DNA from 4 places in the Cobetia sp. cqz5-12 genome. Region 2 is predicted to be linked to each of the others. Evidence: predicted binding sites of a transcription regulator. Region 2 holds the regulator's gene; each other region holds the start of a gene.
The links. Region 2 encodes sigma-54, which starts transcription at its own class of promoters, with help from an activator protein. Its sites were predicted from a motif close to TGGCACNNNNNTTGCTNT; they were not measured.
Positions count from the first base shown of each region.

Region 1: the regulator sigma-54 is predicted to act here: its motif matches at 1,093-1,110, upstream of glnL (nitrogen regulation protein NR(II)).
Region 3: the regulator sigma-54 is predicted to act here: its motif matches at 1,079-1,096, upstream of F8A90_RS00285 (amino acid ABC transporter substrate-binding protein).
Region 4: the regulator sigma-54 is predicted to act here: its motif matches at 1,840-1,857, upstream of F8A90_RS07185 (putative urea ABC transporter substrate-binding protein).

Region 1 covers NZ_CP044522.1:4,095,486-4,098,584, forward strand. The annotation lists gene glnL (nitrogen regulation protein NR(II)) at 1-1,073, opposite strand, end outside; gene F8A90_RS17035 (DUF4124 domain-containing protein) at 1,337-2,029, opposite strand; gene glnA (glutamate--ammonia ligase) at 2,481-3,099, opposite strand, start outside.
Region 2 covers NZ_CP044522.1:804,303-807,401, reverse strand. The annotation lists gene lptB (LPS export ABC transporter ATP-binding protein) at 1-630, shown strand, start outside; gene F8A90_RS03415 (RNA polymerase factor sigma-54) at 865-2,313, shown strand; gene hpf (ribosome hibernation-promoting factor, HPF/YfiA family) at 2,968-3,099, shown strand, end outside.
Region 3 covers NZ_CP044522.1:62,570-65,668, forward strand. The annotation lists gene speE (polyamine aminopropyltransferase) at 1-751, shown strand, start outside; gene F8A90_RS00285 (amino acid ABC transporter substrate-binding protein) at 1,182-2,207, shown strand; gene F8A90_RS00290 (amino acid ABC transporter permease) at 2,437-3,099, shown strand, end outside.
Region 4 covers NZ_CP044522.1:1,682,004-1,685,102, forward strand. The annotation lists gene F8A90_RS07180 (ABC transporter permease) at 1-727, opposite strand, end outside; gene F8A90_RS07185 (putative urea ABC transporter substrate-binding protein) at 836-1,813, opposite strand; guanidine-I (ykkC/yxkD leader) riboswitch at 2,038-2,146, opposite strand; gene F8A90_RS07190 (YfbU family protein) at 2,496-3,050, opposite strand.

The DNA of each region.
Region 1 (3,099 bases), 920 kb from region 2:
CCGGCTAGCGGAATGAGTAATCGGAATTCGGTATGGCCGGGGCGCGAGTCACACTCGATCAGCCCCTGATGCTGGTGCAGGATGCCCTGGGCGATCGACAGCCCGAGCCCTGAGCCTTCGGCGCGCCCCGAGACCATCGGGTAGAACAGCGTCTCGCGCAGGCTCTCCGGAATGCCGGGACCGTTGTCGATGATCGCCAGCTCGCAGACCAGCCGGTGGCGCTCGTGGCCCAGCGTGAACTGACGACGAGCACGGGTCCGCAGCGTGATCTCGTAGGGGGCGGCATCGGGCTGCGGTGAATCGGGCTGTGGCTGCTCATTGAGGGCCTGGGTGGCGTTGCGCGCGATGTTGAGCACCGCCTGGATCAGCTGGCCTTCGTCGCCGATCACCTCCGGCAGGCTCGGGTCATAGTCAGCGCTCAAGGTGATGGCGCTGCCTTCCGCCTGCAGCAAGGCCCGCACCCGCTCGGTCACCGCATGCACATTGACCGGCGCCTGCAGCGGCGGCCGGTTCGGCCCGAGCATGCGATCGACCAGATCACGCAGACGGTCCACCTCCTCGATGATGATGCGCGTGAACTCCACCATCTGCGGTTCGGGCAGGTCACGTTCGAGCAGCTGGGCGGCGCCACGAATGCCGCCAAGCGGATTCTTGACCTCATGCGCGAGACCACGCGTCAGCACCTTGACCGCCTCCTGGCGGGCGATCAGCGCTTCTTCGCGCGAGATCTGCATCAGGCGGTCACGCGGCTCTATCTCGACCAGCAGTTCATTGGCGCTGATGGGCGTCGCGGTGAAATCCACCGTCAGCGCTTCATTGGCCGCGTTGATGATCTCGGCCTCACGCTGGGTGTAGGGGTGCTGTTCCTCCAGCGCCTTGCGCAGCACATTGATCAGGGTGTCATCCAGCCCGGTCATGTTGTCGGGCGTACTGCCCTTCACGCGCACCAGACTCACCGCCAGCAGCGTCTCCGCGGCGGGATTCATCCAGACCATCTGCAGCTGTGAGTCCAGCACCACCACGGCAGTGTTCAGGTGTTCGAGCAGTCGTTGATGCATGGGTTTGTTCGCCATCTGCAATACGTCTCCCTGTTCTGCAATAACCGCGCCAGTCTGGTGCAGGCACCGAGAACACGGCGTCCGATGCTGTGCAACCATTTCTGGCCCCTCATATTGGCACCAAAATGGTGCAGACGAAAAATCGTGCTCGAGCTCGCGTTGCCTCATTCCGCCACCAGATGGCCCGATATCGACTGGCCCAGACACGAAAAAGCCGCCCGAAGGCGGCCTGTCAGCGAAGGAGAAACGCACGAAGAACGCAGGCCGCCCTTACGCTGCTAGCCTCCGCCTGCATTGGCAGGATTGTTGGGGTTGCGAGGCAGATTGACGCTGGCGCGCTGCACATAGACCACCTTCGGCTCACTGGTCTGGCGTACGCGACCGGTGGAATCCAGCAACTCCGCCTGGATGACATGCTTGCCACGCTCCAGCGCCGGCACCATGAAGACAGTGCTGTGCATGGCGGATTGAGACGGCGCGCCGTCCACGGTCACGCGCACCTTGTCTTCCGGGCGCAGCTTGGGCTCGATCCCCAGGCGTACCGCCAGATTGCCCGCCTGCCCGGTCTGCAGCGTTTCCTCGTTGGACGGGCTCTGGATGGTGAAGGTGGTATAGCCACGGAAGGCCACATCCACCGCAGGTGCCCGGGTGCGGGTGCTCTCGCTGGATGAGGCAGTACTCACGCGCGACGGCGTGCTGCGCCGCGGCGGCAGGGATTCCGTCGACGGCACCACGCTGAGCGGCGTCAGCTGCACCTTGCTGCCGCCCGCAGGCTGATCACTGAAGACCACGTTGCCGTTGGCATCGACGTGACGATAGACCTGGGCCGCCTGAATATCGAACGACAGGCTCGACAGCATCAGCGTCGCTGCCAGCAACAGGCACTGCAGTGGCTCGGGGCGCGCTGCTGGCAGTACACGCGAGTCAGTCGCGGGGTTCGCGACGCGCAAGGAGGATACGAAGGGCCACATCCGAAGATTCCTGAAGAGAGTCATGGGAGGCCAGAAGCCGCAGGCAGCTCCAGCGGGTTGGGTCTATCGGCAGGCGTCCTGCTGCCTGAAGACAAGGCTAACAAGTTACAAAGCTTACCGCGTTGATGCCAGCATTTGGGGCCTTCGACAAGATGCCTGTGTGCATTGACTGTCACGCAAGGCTACCACCGCGCCCTGCATATCTGTCAGCAGCATGGCCGATCTCAGGGAAAAGGATCAGGGGCAGAGCAAAGGATCAGAGCACTGAGATAGAACGAAACAGGGCCATATTGAAAAACAGGGCCACAACGAAAAACAGGGCCACACCTGTCGGTATGGCCCTGCTGTCGTCATCGTCGTGGGCTTGCCTTCACCTGGAAGGCACCTCCGTCAGATGACGTGGCTAGCGAATGGCTGCCTCAACCTCTGCAGCGCTTGGACGCTGCTGTACTTAGACGCTGTAATACATGTCGAATTCGAGCGGGTGAGTCGCCATGCGCAGGCGCTGGACGTCTTCGCCCTTCAGCTCGAGGTAGGCATCGATCATGTCGTCGGTGAAGACGCCACCCTGGGTCAGGAACTCACGATCGCCGTCCAGTGCGGTCAGGGCCTGTTCGAGGCTCTCGGCCACGGTCGGGATGGACTTGGCTTCCTCGGCCGGCAGGTCGTAGAGGTTCTTGTCCATCGCGTCGCCCGGGTGGATCTTGTTCTTGATACCGTCGATACCGGCCATCAGCATCGCGGAGAACGCCAGGTACGGGTTGGCCGTCGGATCCGGGAAACGCGCCTCGACACGCTTGCCTTTCGGGCTGGCGGTGTACGGGATACGGATGGAAGCGGAACGGTTGCGGGCAGAGTAGGCCAGCATGACCGGCGCTTCGAAGCCCGGCACCAGACGCTTGTAGGAGTTGGTGGACGCATTGGTGAAGGCGTTCAGGGCACGAGCGTGCTTGATGATGCCGCCAATGTAGTAGAGGGCCATTTCGGACAGACCCGCGTACTCGTCACCGGCGAACTGGTTGTCGCCATCCTTCCAGAAGGACTGGTGAACGTGCATGCCGGAACCGTTG
Region 2 (3,099 bases):
GGCCTGCTGGGCCCCAACGGCGCCGGCAAGACGACCTCGTTCTACATGATCGTCGGGCTGGTGCGCGCCGATGCCGGCAACGTCTCCATCGATGACAAGGACCTCTCCGCTGCCGCCATGCATCAGCGTGCACGCGCCGGCATCGGCTATCTGCCGCAGGAGGCATCGATCTTCCGCAAGCTGTCGGTGGCCGACAACATCATGGCGATTCTGGAGACCCGCAAGGACCTGGATCGCAATGGCCGCAAGGCACGCCTTGAAGAGTTGCTCGAGGAATTCAGCATCACGCACATCCGCGCCAGCGCCGGCATGAGCCTGTCCGGCGGGGAGCGTCGACGGGTCGAGATCGCCCGGGCACTGGCCACCGAGCCGGACTTCGTGCTGCTCGATGAGCCCTTTGCCGGCGTCGACCCCATCTCGGTGGGCGAGATCAAGAGCATCGTGCGCCAACTGCGCGATCGTGGCATCGGCGTGCTGATCACCGACCACAACGTGCGCGAGACACTCGATATCTGCGATACCGCCTATATCGTCGGCGATGGCCAGATCATCGCCCACGGTGACGCAGACTCCATCCTGGCCAACCAGCAGGTGCGCGACGTCTACCTGGGCCACGAGTTCAAGCTCTAGGGTCAGCAGATACGCTGAGCCCCACCGGAGGCGAAAGCTTCAAAAGCCGCTGCGTGATTTTATCGCGTAGCGGCTTTTTCATGTCTGACATCAGACGCATGCATGACGTCCATACCACCTTGGTGGAAACATGGCATGCAAGTTGCTTGAATATTCACGGCAACCACTTGTCAGTGCCCCGAGTCACGGTATAGCGTAGTAAGCACGTTCCTTTGCCGTGAATTGACTGACTCCATGAAACCCACCCTGCAACTCCGCCTCGGCACCTCGCTGACCATGACGCCGCAGCTTCAGCAAGCGATCCAGCTGCTGCAGCTGTCGACGCTCGACCTGCGTCAGGAGATTCAGCAAGCCCTCGAGTCCAACCCCATGTTGGAGCTCGACGAGGACTACGAGTCGCTGGATGTCGTCGAGACACAGGATTCGAGCGAGATCTCCACTGCCGACTCCTCGAGCGAGATTCCCGAGGAATACCCCCTCGACAGTGACTGGTCGGACCTCTACCAGGACCACGCCGGTAGCCTGACCAGCTCCGGCAGTGGCAGCGGGAGCGAAGAAGGGCCGGACTTCGATCGCAATACCAGTGTCGAGAGCCTGCAGGACCACCTGCGCTGGCAGCTGGCAATGACCGACCTCGATGGTCGTGAACGCCAGATGGCGGAGAGCCTGATCGATGCCGTCGACGGAGCAGGCTATCTGAGCCTGTCACTCGACGAGCTGGTCGATGGCCTGCGCGGCCAGGGTCTACCCGGCCTCAAGGCCTCCGAGCTCGAGCAGGTATTGTTGCGTCTGCAGCAGTTCGACCCGACCGGCGTCTTCGCCCGTGATCTGCGCGAGTGCCTGCTGCTGCAACTGGCACTGTTGCCGGATGACCTGCCGCTGCTGGCGCAGGCGCGACGCCTGGTACGTCAATTCCTCGAGGCACTGGGCAACGATGACCGCAAGCTGCTAAAGCGCCGCCTGAGCCTTGACGATGACGAGCTGGATCACGTCATCCGCCTGGTGCGCGCGCTCGACCCGCGTCCGGCATCCGCCTGGGGCGAGCCCGCCAGCGATTACGTGATCCCTGATCTGCTGGTGCGTCATACCCGCCACGGCTGGCAGGTCGAGCTCAACCCGGAAGCGCTGCCCAAGCTGCGCATCCAGCCGGAATACGCCGCGCTGATCAAGCGTGCCGACAAGTCCGCCGACAACACCTTCCTCAAGGACAACCTGCAGGAAGCGCGCTGGCTGATGAAGAGCCTGTCATCGCGCAATGACACCCTGCTCAAGGTCGGCCGCGAGATCATGGCGCGCCAGATCGACTTCCTCGAGCAAGGCGAGGAAGGCATGAAGCCGCTGATTCTGGCCAACATCGCCGAAGTGGTCGAGATGCACGAGTCGACCATCTCGCGGGTCACGACCCAGAAGTATATCCACACCCCGCGCGGCGTCTTCGAGCTCAAGTTCTTCTTCTCGAGCCAGGTCGGTGGCAGTGGCAGTGGCGACGCCCACTCAAGCACCGCCATTCGTGCCCGTATCCGCAAGCTGATCGCGGAAGAGCCGGCCCGCAAACCTCTCTCCGACTCTCGACTGGTCGATCTGCTCGCCAGCGATGGCATCGAGGTCGCACGCCGTACCGTGGCCAAGTATCGCGAGGCGATGGGCATCCCGTCCTCCAGCGAGCGCAAGCGTCTGGCCTGACGCGACACCTGCGGCTGCCATGCCCTCACCTCTACAGTGGCAGCCGCCGCCAACTTCAAGTGCTGGATCTTCCGCTCGCCAGCTTATGACTTCGCGGGTATCAGGCGCCTGTCGCGCGCCCTGTCACCCCGTCAACCGCTCGTCAATGCCCCATCATGGCCAATGACGGAGCACAGGATGATGGCAAAAATCTGCCGCTCCGGTAGTGCCATTCTACGTCAATCGCATGTTTTTAAAGTCACTTTTGCGCCTATTGCACGTGGATGACACTTGGTGACCTCTCCGACAGGCTGCTTGCTCCACGCAATCGAAGCGCCTGAAAGGCGACGTACATGCAGGGATTGGCGACGAAAACGCGCCTTCTTGCGCGTCTTTCACGCACCACCCATCAGACGCTCCCTTGAAGTCCACTCCGTTACCCCTCACTGAGTTGAAGACAAGCACTGAGCCACGATGCAGCGCAGCGTTGATCTTTGCGCAAAGCTTGGGCATTGTCGGTACAGACGCTCACGACATCTGACGCCACTGGCAAGGGTGCGAAAACATCACCAGACGGTGGCCGTCAAGCCTGTTGCAGAGCGTCCGATCAGGGTTTGCTCGTAGTCAAAAAGGGTTACAATTGAATGGCAACCCGCTGGATAAAGGAGCGTGTCCATGCAAGTGAATATCACCGGGCATCATGTGGAACTTACCGATCCTCTCCGCGATTACGTCAACGAGAAGCTCGCTCGCCTCGAACGGCATTACGACAACATCACCAATGTTCAGGTGACACTGTCGATCGAG
Region 3 (3,099 bases), 740 kb from region 2:
CCTCGAAGTCTATGCCACCGAGACCTACGGCAATCTGATGGTGCTGGACGGCTGCGTGATGCTGACTGACCGTGACAACTTCCTCTATCACGAGATGATGTCGCATCCGGCGCTGTTCGCTCATGCAGACCCCAAGCGTGTCGTCATCATCGGCGGTGGCGATTGCGGCACCCTGCGTGAGGTGCTCAAGCACCCGGGCGTGGAGAAGGTCACCCAGATCGATATCGATCCGGCGGTCACGCGTGCCTCCGAGCAATTCTTCCCGGCGCTGGTCGAGTCCAATGATGACCCGCGCGCCGAGCTGCTGTTCGAAGATGGCGTCAAGTGGGTCGACAACTGCCCGGATGAGAGCATCGACGTGCTGATCGTCGATTCCACCGATCCGGTCGGCCCGGCGGAAGGTCTGTTCAAGACCGACTTCCTCAAGCGCTGCCACCGTATCCTCAAGCAGGGCGGCCTGATGGTGCAGCAGAGCGAGTCGCCGCTCTATCACACCGATTCCATCATCAAGGACCTGCGCAACGACATGGGCGAAGCAGGCTTTGATAGCGTCGCGACCCTGCCGTTCCCGCAGCCGGTGTATCCGTCCGGCTGGTGGAGCTGCACCCTGGCGGGCAAGGGCTGTGACGTGAAGTCCTTCCGCGAGGAAGATGCCGCTGCCGCCACCTTCGCGCGTGACTTCTATACCGTCGAAGGCCATCGCGCCGCCCTGGTGCTGCCGCCCTTCATGCAGCGCCTGCTGGAGAAGTGATCCGCATGCACCTTGCGGTGGCAAGCAATATCCATCAGGCACGAAAACGTGCCTGATGGGATGAACAAGCGTTGAGTCAGTCAGACCGAGACATTGGTCGCAATCTGCCACTCTCGCCACATCGCTGCACCGCCTACGGCCGTTTCGCAATGAAACGGCCGTTTTTATTTTGCACCGATATGAGGCGAACTGGTCTTGTCAGGCGCCTAACTGCGCGGCAATCGCGCGGAATGATCCGCCATCCCGCCACGCGGCTTTGGCCTATATCACTGGGTTTTAGCGCTTTTTTCAGCGTTGAACGCAGCGGATCAAGAGATAGGCGGAAATTGGAACGCGGCTTGCTATTGTCGGTAGGTGCCATGCAATGCATTGCACCACTTCTGACTCGAGGCTGATCGAGCGGACTCCAGACTTTCGCGAGGGAATCACGATGCATAACAACAAGAAGCCACTGCTGATCGCTAGCGCCGCTGTCCTGGCCGCCTCCATGGCGACAGGTGCCAGCGCCGCGACCCTGGATAGCGTCAAGGAAAAGGGCTTTGTCCAGTGTGGCGTCAGCACCGGCTTGCCGGGCTTCTCGGCACCGGATGACGCCGGTAACTGGCAGGGCCTCGATGTCGACGTCTGCCGCGGCGTCGCGGCAGCCGTGCTGGGTGATGCCAGCAAGGTGCGCTATGTACCGCTGACGGCCAAGGAGCGTTTCACCGCGCTGCAGTCCGGCGAGATTGATGTCCTGTCCCGCAACACCACCTGGACGGCCACCCGCGACACCTCACTGGGCCTCAACTTCGCTGGCGTGAACTATTACGACGGCCAGGGCTTCATGGTCAGCAAGGACCTGGGCGTCTCCAGTGCCAAGGAGCTGGACGGGGCAGCCGTCTGTATCCAGTCCGGCACCACCACTGAGCTCAACCTGGCGGACTACTTCCGCCTGAACGACATGTCCTTCGAGCCGGTCGTCTTCGATACCTCCGACCAGACCGTCAAGGGCTTTGAAGCCGGTCGTTGTGACGTGTTGACCTCCGACCAATCCCAGCTCTACGCGCTGCGCATCAAGCTCTCCGATCCGGCGTCCGCGATGGTGCTGCCGGAAGTCATCTCCAAGGAACCGCTGGGCCCCGTCGTCCGTCAGGGCGATGACCAGTGGTTCAACATCGTCAAATGGACCCTGTTCGCCCAGATCAACGCCGAAGAGATGGGACTGACCTCCGACAACATCGAAGAGAAGAAGGCGGACACCAACCCCAACGTCGCGCGTCTGGTCGGTGCCGATGGCAACTACGGGGAAGCCATGGGCCTGCCGGCTGACTGGGCCTACCAGGTCATCAAGCAGGTAGGCAACTACGGCCAGATGTTCGAGCGCAACGTCGGTACCGGCTCCGCACTGGGTATCGAGCGCGGCTTGAACGCACTGTGGACTGATGGCGGCGTCCAGTACGCACCGCCCGTTCGCTGATGTCTCGGCTCGCCTGGAGGTCCAGTGCGAGCCGGGTGAAACGTGACGCAGGCTGAGCAAGGACGCTGGCCAGGGAGAAGTGGCCATGCGGTCATTTTCCCTGGCCAGCGTCGTGAGGGGCTTGGTCTGTTCCCCGTGATCCTTTCCTCGAGTGCCGAGAGATAACTGATCTGCCGTTCGATAGGGCGGCAGGCGGAAGTCGCATAGCTTTCCGGCGGAGATTGCCTGTATGACACAACCTGCTTCTCGCCCGCCGGCCACGGTCAAGCCGCCCTTCTGGCGTGACCCGGCCAAGCGGGCACTGATCTTCCAGCTATTGATGCTGGCAGGCGTGTTCGGTGTGTTGGCGATCATCGTCAGCAATACCCTGACCAACCTTGAAAGCCGTGGCATCACCACCGGCTTTGCCTTTCTGGACAACACCGCAGGCTTTGGCATCCTGCAGAGCCTGATCGACTATTCCGAGCAATCCACCTATGGCGATACCTTCATCGTCGGCCTGCTCAATACCTTGTTGGTATCCGCCTTGGGTGTCATCGCCGCGACCGTGATCGGTTTCATCATGGGGGTCGCGCGTCTGTCCCCCAACTGGCTGATCTCGCGGCTGGCGGCGGTCTATATCGAAGTCTTCCGCAACATCCCGCTGCTGCTGCAGATCTTCTTCTGGTATTTCGCCGTCCTGAGAACCCTGCCGAGTCCACGAGGTTCGCTGTCGCTGGGCGAGGCGTTCTTCCTCAACGTGCGCGGTCTGTTCGTGCCGGCCCCCATCACCTCCAGCGGTTTCTCGGTGGTGATTGCCGTGTTCGTGCTGGCCGTCGTCGCCAGCGGCATCTTCAGCTACTGGAACCGCCAGCGGCAGGCCCGTACCGGTCAGCGCCTGCCGGCGGGCTGG
Region 4 (3,099 bases), 880 kb from region 2:
CCACGTAGGGCAGGATGACGTCCATCGCCAGATAGCGGCGCACCAGGAAGATGCGATAGCCGAGGCCGTCCTGGGCGGCGATGGCTTCCGCGGCGATCAGGAACAGCCAGGCGCTGCCGAGTGCCAGACGTGTGGCGCTGAGAAGGCGCGGGGTCAGCTGGGGCAGCAGGACGCGGGTCAGCACCTGCCAGGAGCTGGCGCCCAGCGTCTGGGCCTTGATCAGCTGCTCATCGGGCAGGCGCAGGGCCTGATTCTGCAGGTCGCGAATCAGGAAGGGCGTGATGCCGATGACGATCAGCGCAATCTTGGCCAGTTCACCCGTCCCGAAGGCGATGAACAGGATCGGCAGGATCGCCATCGGCGGAATCAGGGACAGCACGGTGATCAGCGGTGACAGCTTGGCGCGCAGCAGCGGCAGGCCGCCGGTGAGCAGGCCGACGCTCAGGCCGATCAGCGCACTGATCAGCACGCCGGCCAGCAGGCGTTCGAGGCTGGCGAAGGTGTCGGTCCACAGCGGCAGGTCGCCGGTGCGTACGTTGACCTCGGTGGCCAGCTTGGCGAAGGACTCGCCCATGGACGCGAAGGACGGCAGCAGGCGGTCGTTGGGGTTGTCGAGCAGTCGCTGGTTAGACTGCACGATGTAGAGGATGGCCAGCAGCGCGAAGGGCAGGCCACCGAGCAGCCAGCGGCCACCACGGGAGGGTGTCAGATTGATCAGGCGTTTCATGCGCGGGCTCCACGGGTGCGAACGAGGGTGCGGTCGAGGGAGGCGGTCGGTTCACCAGCCACAGAGACAGCTTTCCTGCGGCTGGTGTGTGGCATCCACCGCGTGGCGTTACTGGCTGTCGGCCAGTGCGGCGGTGTAGCTCGGGTCGAAGCGCAGCATCACGTTGCCCTCATTGCCGACGATGCCGGCAGGCGTCTCGATACCGATGAAGCCGGCATCCGGCGCGCCTTCGCCCAGCAGCCCCTGCGCGAAGCTGAAGTCGGCGATGTGCTGCATGGTGTCCTTGAGGCTCGGCGCATTGAAGGCGGCCACGGCCTCGGCGGGGGTGTAGTACATGTGGGTCGCGGCCAGCTGGGACTGATAGCCGGCGAGGTCGGTGCCGGCGGCATCGGCCATCTGGGTCAGCGCGACTTCATCGCCAGCCTTCATCTTCTCCATCACCTCATACCAGGCGCCGACCAGCGCGTGGCCGAAGTCCGGGTTGTCCTTCAGCGTCTGGGTATTGACGACCATCAGGTCGAGAATCTCGCCGGGAATGTCGCTGGAATTGAAGACTTCGGTGTAGCCGGGCATGTTCTTGAGGGTGGCGAGCTGCGGGTTCCAGGTGACCACCGCCTGGGTGTCCGGGTTGCTGGCCAGCGCGACGATATCGGCATCGCCGGTATTGGTGGTGGTGAGGTCGCGCTCGCTCATGCCGACGCTGTCCAGTGCGCGTGCCAGCAGGTAGTGGGAGACACTGAACTGCACCAGATTGACCTCACGGTCCTTCAGGGACTCGATGGAATCGCCGTCGCGGACCATCACGCCGTCATTGCCATCGGAGTAGTCGCCCAGAATCAGCGCGGTGGAATCGACACTGCTGGCGGCGGGGAGGGTGAGGGCGTCCATGTTGGTCATGGCGCAGCCATCGACATTGCCGGAGGTGTACTGATTGATGGATTCGACGTAATCATTGACCTGCACCACATCGATATTGATGTCGTACTTCTTGGCCCACTTGTCGACGATGCCCTGGGTGTCCGCGTATTCCCACGGCATCCAGCCGGCATACACCGACCAGCACACGCTGAAGGAATCCTGCGCCATGGCCTGCGGGCTCAGCGATGCGCCAAGCAGCAGAGCGCCGGCCAGCGCAGCACGTCTGGAAGCGTTTCGGGAAATGGTAGATGAAGCAGATGAGACAGCAGCGGATGACACCTGGGCGCTGGCATCCGAGGGGGAAGTCGTAGACGGGGAAAGGCGAGTGGGCTGGGTCATTGTCGTTATCTCCGGCGGAAAAAGTGAGAGGCGCCGACCTTTTCAGGCGTTGCGTCTCCCGGGCTTTTGTCCCGCCGTGTAACCCCCAGCTTGGAGGTCGAGTGCTCTCGGACCAGTCGTGACGGCCATCAGCCAGTCACCGGAACCCTAGCGCTCCATTGGTGTAGATTTTCGATTGTTGTATGCCTATCGGTGCCTCGCTGAATGTCTAGCAGGAAGTGTGCCGGAGAGAATTTATCAATATAAACCAATGGGTTATAAGAATTCTTGCAGTATGGATACGCGTATCGAAAGTGTACGCTGCACCAATTTGATGAATTTTTCCGTCTCTTGCACCTCGGTGAATTCCGTCGAGATTAAGAAGTGTTAGCATAAATATGAGATGCCTATTCTTCGTTAGCTAGTTTATATGAGCTCGGTGCAAATGTTTGATCCTAACCGAGCTCGAGATAATGATAATTTAAGCGACAGGTTATATTGAGCAATGTTATTTTTCGAAACTATAAATTTTTTATCCGTTCTCCTCATGTCGTGCTGCACGCATAATTTCAATTAATTGATGTCTAGGTATTATGCCATGGTGGAAATCTCGATAAAATAAGTTATAATTATTTAGTATGCGCTTATAGGATTCAATCTTAGGACAGTGAGAGTTAAAATCTCGTCCTCTGAACTCATCAAAACGGTTTAATTTGTTAACTATAAATGAGGCCGCGCTCATGTATTCAGATTCATTGTTGCCATCAAACCCTTCAAATTTAAATATGTCTGGTGTAAGATCTTCCTCTCTTGTAATTTGTTCTTTCTGATCGTCGCTTAGCGCATTATAGTTTCTTTCAATTATGCTCCACATATCAAGGATCTCAATTACTTCGGACACTGCCTGCGGTGTCTCATTATTCTCAAATGTTATGCCTGTGTATCTCCAAGGTATACTCCATGTATGGTCTGAGAATATGGCAGAACGAATGAATTCAGGTTCAATATCCCTCCCTTCTATATCTAGCTTTTCATATATTTCAGTAAGCATTAAGAGAATGATTTTTTCACCATCCGTAATGTTCATATTTACTTCCTTTGTAGTTATGCCTTGTCTTTTCTTTTATCTAATTGTT